One region of the Margalitia sp. FSL K6-0131 genome, then DNA from elsewhere that is predicted to be linked to it. Evidence: predicted binding sites of a transcription regulator. Region 1 holds the regulator's gene; the other holds the start of a gene.
What was found. The regulator LexA, encoded in region 1, represses DNA repair genes until DNA is damaged. The targets are predictions, from matches to a motif close to CGAACATATGTTCG.

Region 1 (4,219 bases):
AGTATGTCCATATTCCGGATGACCTGGTGTTTTGCTTCCCCATTGACGGAAATTCTTCAATTCATCCATGCCCAAGCCATATCCGGAGAGATGAAGTAAACTATATAAAAGCATAGAACCATGGCCAGCGGATAAAACAAAGCGATCACGATTAAACCATTTTGGATTCTTTGGGTTATGATTCATAAAACGAGTCCATAAAGTATACGCCATTGGAGCTGCCCCCATAGGTAAACCAGGGTGACCCGAATTTGCCTTTTCAATTGCATCGATGGATAGTGTTCTAATAGTCGTAACGGCTAATTGATCTGTATTATCAAACAAATTTCATGCATCCTTTCCTAAATAAAATATATTATCACTGTATTATTATCTTATGTTTAGTACATTAACTCAATAAATTATCATCTATTTTTCATAAATAATTATTAAATCCCAGATGGAACTAGTATTTGAAGCAATAAATTTATTAGACCTAGCATTTAATGGAGTTTTTTATTTTGAAGATCACGAACTTTTTTAGGTGTTACTTCGTCACCATTCGGGTCAAACACCCTGACCTTCTCTATTGTATTTTTCATAGATGAACGAAAAGAATCTAGATATTCTCTTCGTAATTTTGATTGTTCTTTCGCTTCCTCCTTGCTCAAACCTTGCTCCTTCGATTTTTTTGCAAGTTCATTTATTCTCGCTATTTTCTCTTTTGATAGCATAAAGTTACTCCTTTACAGAAGGATAAATATCCTGCCTTTAATCAAAGTAATGTTACTAAAAAAAAAGCCCTTTTTCAAGAAAAGAGCTTTAAAACGTTTGTTATGCTACGATTATAATGTTTGCGTATAATCTTGAAATCTTCTATGCACAGTGGCTTTTGATACATTATAGCCAAAACCTCGCATTGTGGCGGCTATTTCTGCAAACGTAAGGCCATTATTCCTTAATCGGACAATCTCCTCAATAGGGACATCCTTCCGTTCTCTTCCTAATGCATTTCCATTACCATGCAAATTTTTTTCGGGATGATACCCTTTTGCCACTGCTCTTCTCATCCCACGTTTTATTTTTAAATTATGTAATTTACGTTGGTACTCCTCTACCATACTGACGATACTCAGAACCATAGAATCCGACTCAGAAAGCTCTAACTCACCATTATGGTCTAAACTAAATACTTTTACATTTTCTTTATTTAAGCAATGAAGCAATGCAATCTTTGCATTACCCCTTCCAAGTCTTGTTTCATCTTGAATAATAACGGATTCAATTTTATTTGTTTTAATGTTGTCTAACATCTCAAGCACACCTGGCCGATCTAATTCATAGCCGCTAGCTTGATCATGGATAACATTAACAACGGTAAGATTCCATGCTTTTGCAGCTGAAAGCAATTCTTCTTCCTGACGTGCTAAGGATGTTTCTTGTGTTTGTTTTGTTGTACTGACTCGACAATAAATAACTGTATTCATTCATATTACCTACTTTGCATCTGATGCTAATTGTTGTATGTTGTATTCTTTGCTTTTGGTTTTAATTGGAATTATAATGGTCTGTCCTGACTTTATATTTGTAGAAACTAAATGATTTTCATTTTGTACCCATTTAATAAAGTCTGACTTAGTCATACCATTTTCCATTTTATATGTATTTGCTATCGACCACAATGACTGGCCATCTGAAACAGTAATATGCGTATAGTTGTCGGAATGATCATCTAATTGAAATATCATGGTGATTCCGAGGATAAATGAAAGGATAACTAGAATAATAGCATATGAATATTTTTTCCATAACAATGACATTTTACATCCCTCTTTCGAATATATGTTCGCTTTATTGATTTTATTATAATAAGAACATTAGTTTGGTGTCAATATTTTTTTCGAACTTATGTTTGTATATCTGGAAATGTAATGCTATAATGGAATTAATAAAAAGTCGAATTTTCGATTGTTGAGGTGTTAAATATGACAAAACTTTCTAAAAGGCAACAAGATATATTGGATTTTATCAAGCAAGAAGTAAAGCTAAAAGGCTATCCACCATCTGTTCGCGAAATCGGAGAAGCCGTCGGCTTAGCCTCCAGTTCAACTGTACACGGCCATCTTTCCAGACTTGAAAGCAAAGGATTAATTCGTAGAGACCCAACCAAACCAAGAGCGATAGAAGTTCTAGATTTAATGAATGATTCAATCCCTCAGCAAATAGTAGTAAATGTACCTTTAGTAGGAAAAGTTACGGCCGGAATGCCAATAACAGCTATAGAAAACGTTGAAGAATATTTCCCTTTGCCTGAACATTTAGCACCTGGCGATGAGAATGTATTTATGTTGGAGATAGTTGGGGAAAGTATGATTGAGGCAGGCATATTAGATGGAGATTATGTTATAGTTCGCCAACAGCAGACTGCAAACAACGGTGATATAGTGGTGGCAATGACAGAAGAGGACGAAGCAACGGTTAAAAGATTTTTTAAAGAAAAAGATTATATTCGTTTGCAGCCTGAAAATTCAACAATGGAACCGATTATTTTACCAAATGTAATTATTTTAGGAAAAGTAATCGGACTATATCGACAAGTAATTCATTAAAAGAAAAACCCAAAAGGTTAGAAATACATTTCTTGCCTTTTGGGTTAAATAATATTTTAGTAGACTTATTTATCACTTTTCGCCATATTTTTGGTTCCACTATATAATCCGCTTGCGGATAAACCTAGCATTAAACCAACAATTATTCCTTGTTTTATACTAGTTCCTAAATAAAATATTCCAAATAACAGTCCTAGGATTACAGCTAAGAATGGCGAATATTTTTTTGGCAATCCTGCTCTCTTAAATAACTCCACCACCCCAAGAATTAACGGAATAATGGCAACATCATAGATCTCAAACACTTTATACCACCTCCGGTTTTCTCATAATATTATCTTATGCTCGTCCCCTATACCTTGATGATTTCTCTTAAAATATTTTATTATTATTTTGACTTTAAGCTTGTACATTCAACCAAAATAATAAACATTAATCTTCAAATAAGATTATGGGAGTTTGGCCGCCAACTTATATATAATCCAATGATAAAAAAAAAGCGCCAAATACAAGGCGCTATGTAACTCAATTGTTTTTTAATTGTTGTTTGATGGCCTCATCTCTCTCGCCGCCATCTGATAACTCTTCGGAAAACTCATGTTCTTTTTGTTCGTTAGAAATAAACTTGGAGGACTTCAATACTTCCGATGGAATATTATTATTAGGAGCCGCATCATCATTCCATTTCATATACTTTCACTCCTTTTCTTTTAGTATTTGCTGTAAATACAAAATCATGCACTTATCATAATAGAAAAATTAGGAGTTTATTATTGCTGTAATATTCGAACCTAATTGAACCCCTCTAAACACCAGTGGTATCAAGGGGGGCATCTATTCTTACATGCTTAATTAATGTATTCTTTCCCAAGAAGAAAATTGCGTACAAGAACAAGTTTTTATCTCAAACAATTTAAGGATAGAACCTTACATTTTTCCCATTAAGAAATTTTTCGACGATTTAGTAAGTCCTAGAAAAAAGAACAATATTTAATAATATGAACAATACTACAATTAATACGAAGGAACTTCTGTTGAATTACAATAAAGTTGTTTATTTTTAAACCGCCAAATGCGTATTCCCCGTCCATTTTAATGGACGGGGAAGAATAAAGTTTTTTAATTTTTAGATTAATTATCGAATAACACTTTAAACAAGTAACAATAAAGTCGTTTAAATTTTGGAGTTATAAGCCCTTCCAAGTGAGGATGGGTTAAAAAATTTAATTATTCGTGTATTCCTCTTTAAGTATGCTGTATATTTCTAAATCAACAACTCCTTTGTCTGACCATAAAGAAGCTTGTCTTAACAATCCTTCTTTCATAAATCCGTTTTTCAAGAGGACTTTCTTTGAGATCTCGTTTGCAGGCATCACCTCTGCTTGAATTCTGTTAATATTAACTTCTTCAAATAAAAATTTTACTAACGTATGAACGGATTCGGTTGCAATGCCCTTACCCCAATAATCTTCTGCCAAATAATAACCAATAGTTACCACGTTCACTTTTTGGTTAAAGTCCATAGATTCCAAAATTCCAACCAATTTATTACTTTGATTCTTCTGAAAGATACCCCACTTGACTCTTCTTTTTTTATCGTAATCCTTATCAAAATGACCAATCATCTTACT
Region 2 (4,219 bases), on a different contig from region 1:
TAGGAATTGAGATTGGCCAAGGATGGTTTTTCTCAGGTCCAGTATCATTCGATAAACTAAAAAAATATATAGAGAGCAAAACAGGTCAAAGACGGGTTGAAAATAAAAGGAGTGTATCCATTTGAGTAAAGCAATATCTATCCAGGATATTTTATTAAATGAAGTAAAATCTAAAAAAATAAATGTGACAGTTATTTTGATGAATGGCCATCAAATAAAAGGTACCGTTACCGGATTTGATTCATTTGTAATTCTTATTAGTCCTGAAAATAGTCGTAACCAACAAATGATATACAAGCACACCATTTCAACCATAATCCCAACACAAAAGCTAGAATTAAAGTATTAAAGAAAAGTGGACCTTCATAGTTAAGGTCCACTTTTCTTCGGTTTAAGCAACAGTGAAATGTACATTTGAAAGGTTCTTGCTTTCCACTTCTATCCTCTACTGCTAGTAATCTTCCATAGTAATATGGAGTTGATTTTGTTATTGTGAAGGGTGGAGGTTTAGATATGTTAAATACACCAATTAAACCAATGCTATTACAACCTTCTACAGATATTCCAACCGGAAAAATGTACCTGCATCAATTAAAATTAGACGGTCATAGAGCTTTACTACATTATGATCGAGGGAATTTAAAAATATTCACCAGGCATTTTAATGAGGTAGGTTATAAGTATCCTGAACTCAAAAACATTAAATTGCCAGTTGAAAATTGTATTTTGGATGGCGAGATTGTTTGTTTTGACTCTGAAGAAGATCCGCCAAAGCCTTGCTTTGACAATCTAATGATTAGATTTCAAACGTCAAACCCATTAAAAATAAATAAATTAATGGATGAATTACCAGTCCATTTCGCATGCTTTGATATTCTTTTTCTTAATGATGTACCACAAATAAATTACAATCTTGAAAAGCGCTTAAATACCTTAGAATCTATTGTTACGAATGATCCTTATATTTCTACCTGTCCATCTTATCCGGACGGTAAAGTCCTTTTTGAAAAAGTAAAAGAATTGGGGCTTGAGGGGATAGTATCAAAGCATGTTCACAGGAAGTATTATGTAGATTCCAGACCAAAAGACGTATTTTTAAAAGTTAAAAATTACCAGTATGAAATTTTAAATTTAAAGGCGATTCGTAAGAAAAAATTTGGCTGGGTAATGATGAAAGATAATGAATATAAGGGAATAGTCGAATTTGTCCCTCCTATGGAAAGAAAGGCATTGAAGCAAATTTATAAACAGCTAATCGTTGGTGAGGATGAAAACTATATATATCTGGACCCGATAATAAAATGCAAAGTGAAATATCAATGTTTATCAAAAAAAGGCCATATGAGGAGCCCTAGTTTAGAGAAATTCATTGTATAAAAAGCTGCCCTTTCAGGTGCAGCTTTTTTTAATCGATTAATTTCACATTAATAATCTCCGGAAAAAGAATATATTCAAATGTGTTGTCGTGCATAATGAGTTTAATTTTCTTTTCAATTCCGTCAAATGAGTGAATTTTACCGGATATAATTTCGGTAAACCCATTATCGAAAACGGTAAATTCTATCGGTAACTTATTTTCTTTTGCAAAATGTATCTTTTCCTCAAACTCCTGAACTTGGTAATCATCTATCAAGGGCATTTGAATTTTTTTTTCATCAATCCACATTTGTTTTACCATTGATACTTGTTCAGGCATGTAAAAACCTCTCCATTTTTTCATTTTTCTATCTTTTAAATTATCTAAGTCCATTTTTTTCCTCCAAAATAAAGTAGTCTATCCTGTCTGCTGCTGCATTCATAAAAAAGAATCGGAACCGAACAGCCCAAACACTGCGGTGAATCTCCTGTATAGGCTGTTAGTGTACGAGTTATTATCATCTCAACTATAAAATACGAATATATGTTCTATTTTAAAGGATAGAACTAACAATTTTCAAGTGATGGTAATGTAAAAAAGTAAAAGTTTACGGAAAGCTTGCTAAACGCAAGCTTTTTTATGTTCGAGACCTTTTAAAAACTAAAAAACAAATTCATATAAAATCAACTGTAATCATGGGTACCCCCTGTCCACCTTTCACTGTAGCTTCTCCGTCATTCCAGGCAAGGGCGCAAAAAACTTTTTCCTTTTATTGAAATAGTGGGCGTTCACGTTCTACTTTGGCCTCGTCAGTCGCAAAAGATTAGATTACCTTTTGGGGTAATCTTTTGCTCCTTCCGATTCCAAGTAGAACGGGTTTGCTCGTGATTCTTTGACCTGTTCCAGCATTTTCATTGGCAAAAGGCGGCCAATAAAAATGCTGTCCCATCTCAAGGATCACGGCAAACACACTGAAAAAAATTAGAGTGGAAGGAAAAACTTTTTTGCTTGTCTCCCTTGCCTTCCATTCCTCCGGCGCTTTCGTTACAGGTGAACAGGGGGAAGGGTAGAATGAAAGATTCCTCCTGAAATTTTAGAAATAAAGGAGATAAACAAATGACAAATGAAAAAGACATTGAAATCAGGGATATCGAAAATATGGGAGAATTTCAATACTTAAACTTTATCATCGACCATGAAACATTAGATTTTGTAGGCTATGAATTTGAAGGAAAAGAAATTGTAATTGAAGAGTCTGGTTGTGAACAATCATTGTTCCGAATGGACGTAGATAAAAAGACTGGAATAATTGAAGTGTACGCTGCCTATAGTGAAGACTTCGATATCATGGAAGAGGTATCTTGTTACTTTGATACAAAAAAACTTTTTGCAGATATAAAAAAATACATGGAGCAAAATGAAGTGGATAATCAGGGCGAAGTATATGTAAAGTACATCAAATTTATTAACGAAGGATACGAATGTGACGATGCAGTAACAAAGGCATATGGATATTAATTTAATAAGGAGAGCTTGCTAAACGCAAGCTTTTTATTTTTAAAGGGCTTTAAGGGCATGGAAAAAACGGACTGCATCCGTTTTTTTTTTATTTTAAAAGAACATTTTTAAAACATTCAAGACAACCCCATAATCCGGAAGTTCCCTCTGTCCACCTTTCACTGTAGCTTCTCCGTCATTCCAGGCAAGGGCGCAAAAAACTTTTTCCTTTTATTTAAATAGTGGGCGTTCACGTTCTACTTTGGCCTCGTCAGTCGCAAAAGATTAGATTACCTTTTAAGGTAATCTTTTGCTCCCTCCGATTCCAAGTAGAACGGGTTTGCTCGTGATTCTTTGACCTGTTCCAGCATTTTCATTGGCAAAAGGCCGCCAATAAAAATGCTGCCCCATCTCAAGGATCACGGCAAACACACTGAAAAAAATTAGAGTGGAAGGAAAAACTTTTTTGCTTGTCTCCCTTGCCTTCCATTCCTCCGGCGCTTTCGTTACAGGTGAACAGAGGGAACGATACACACCCTTTGTAAACAGATAAAAGGAGAGATAGAACATGCACAAAACACAAAAAATTTACGAAGTGGTACGAATCAAGCAAGAGATTAAGGAGTGTGACAGAGGTTTAGTTCTAGAAAAAATCAAATCACCAGAGGATGGAGCAAAAATTGCCGCAAGTTTTATAGGGGACGAAGATAGAGAAGTTTTCTTGGTTATTTGTCTAAGCACTAAAAACACAATAAATGCCATTCATCGTTGTCATGTTGGTTCCATTAACGCATCCATAGTACACCCGAGGGAAGTATTTAAATCAGCAATTTTAAATAACTCTACGAGTATTATCGTAGCTCATAACCACCCTAGCCTAGACTGTACCGAAAGCAGGGAAGATGTAGCGGTAACTCAGCGATTAAATGAAGCAGGGAAGATTCTAGGGATAGACGTTTTAGACCATCTAATTGTGAATGCCAAAGGAGAATATACAAGTCTAAAGGAAAAAGGCTATTTATAAAAAAACGAGCCTTCCTCTTAAAAGAGGAAGGCTAATAAAAAAAAACGGAGGTTCTCTTTAAATGGAAATATATATTTTATATGGATTAAAGGAAACAATAGAATGTTACGAATTATCTAGTTTTGCTGATATATATTTTGATTTTACAAAAGCTAAAGAAGTTGCAAATGAGGAATTAAAGGAACTTTTAGATGAATATGAGATTGATATAGATGAACATTTAGATATTCACGAAAGTAACGATTCTTATTCTATATTTCTTTATAAAGAAGCTGAAATTCGCTTTGAATTATCCATTAAGAAAAAGGTGTTCTCTCATGAAAGGGTTTAATATGAAATAT

Region 2: the regulator LexA is predicted to act here: its motif matches at 1,894-1,907, upstream of NSQ59_RS27440 (YolD-like family protein).

Annotation. Positions count from the first base shown of each region.
Region 1 is NZ_JBBOZS010000001.1:3,281,303-3,285,521, forward strand. It holds gene tkt (transketolase) at 1-324, opposite strand, end outside; gene NSQ59_RS16095 (DUF896 domain-containing protein) at 483-713, opposite strand; gene NSQ59_RS16100 (YneB family resolvase-like protein) at 825-1,466, opposite strand; gene yneA (cell division suppressor protein YneA) at 1,476-1,799, opposite strand; gene lexA (transcriptional repressor LexA) at 1,965-2,588, shown strand; gene NSQ59_RS16115 (hypothetical protein) at 2,654-2,893, opposite strand; gene NSQ59_RS16120 (hypothetical protein) at 3,114-3,278, opposite strand; partial or broken gene NSQ59_RS27970 (YjcZ family sporulation protein) at 3,550-3,618, opposite strand; gene NSQ59_RS16125 (GNAT family N-acetyltransferase) at 3,812-4,219, opposite strand, start outside.
Region 2 is NZ_JBBOZS010000002.1:59,413-63,631, forward strand. It holds gene NSQ59_RS27425 (EAL domain-containing protein) at 1-125, shown strand, start outside; gene hfq (RNA chaperone Hfq) at 122-349, shown strand; gene NSQ59_RS27435 (ATP-dependent DNA ligase) at 514-1,377, shown strand; gene NSQ59_RS27440 (YolD-like family protein) at 1,406-1,750, opposite strand; gene NSQ59_RS27445 (hypothetical protein) at 2,474-2,875, shown strand; gene NSQ59_RS27450 (JAB domain-containing protein) at 3,423-3,878, shown strand; gene NSQ59_RS27455 (hypothetical protein) at 3,940-4,209, shown strand; gene NSQ59_RS27460 (hypothetical protein) at 4,211-4,219, shown strand, end outside.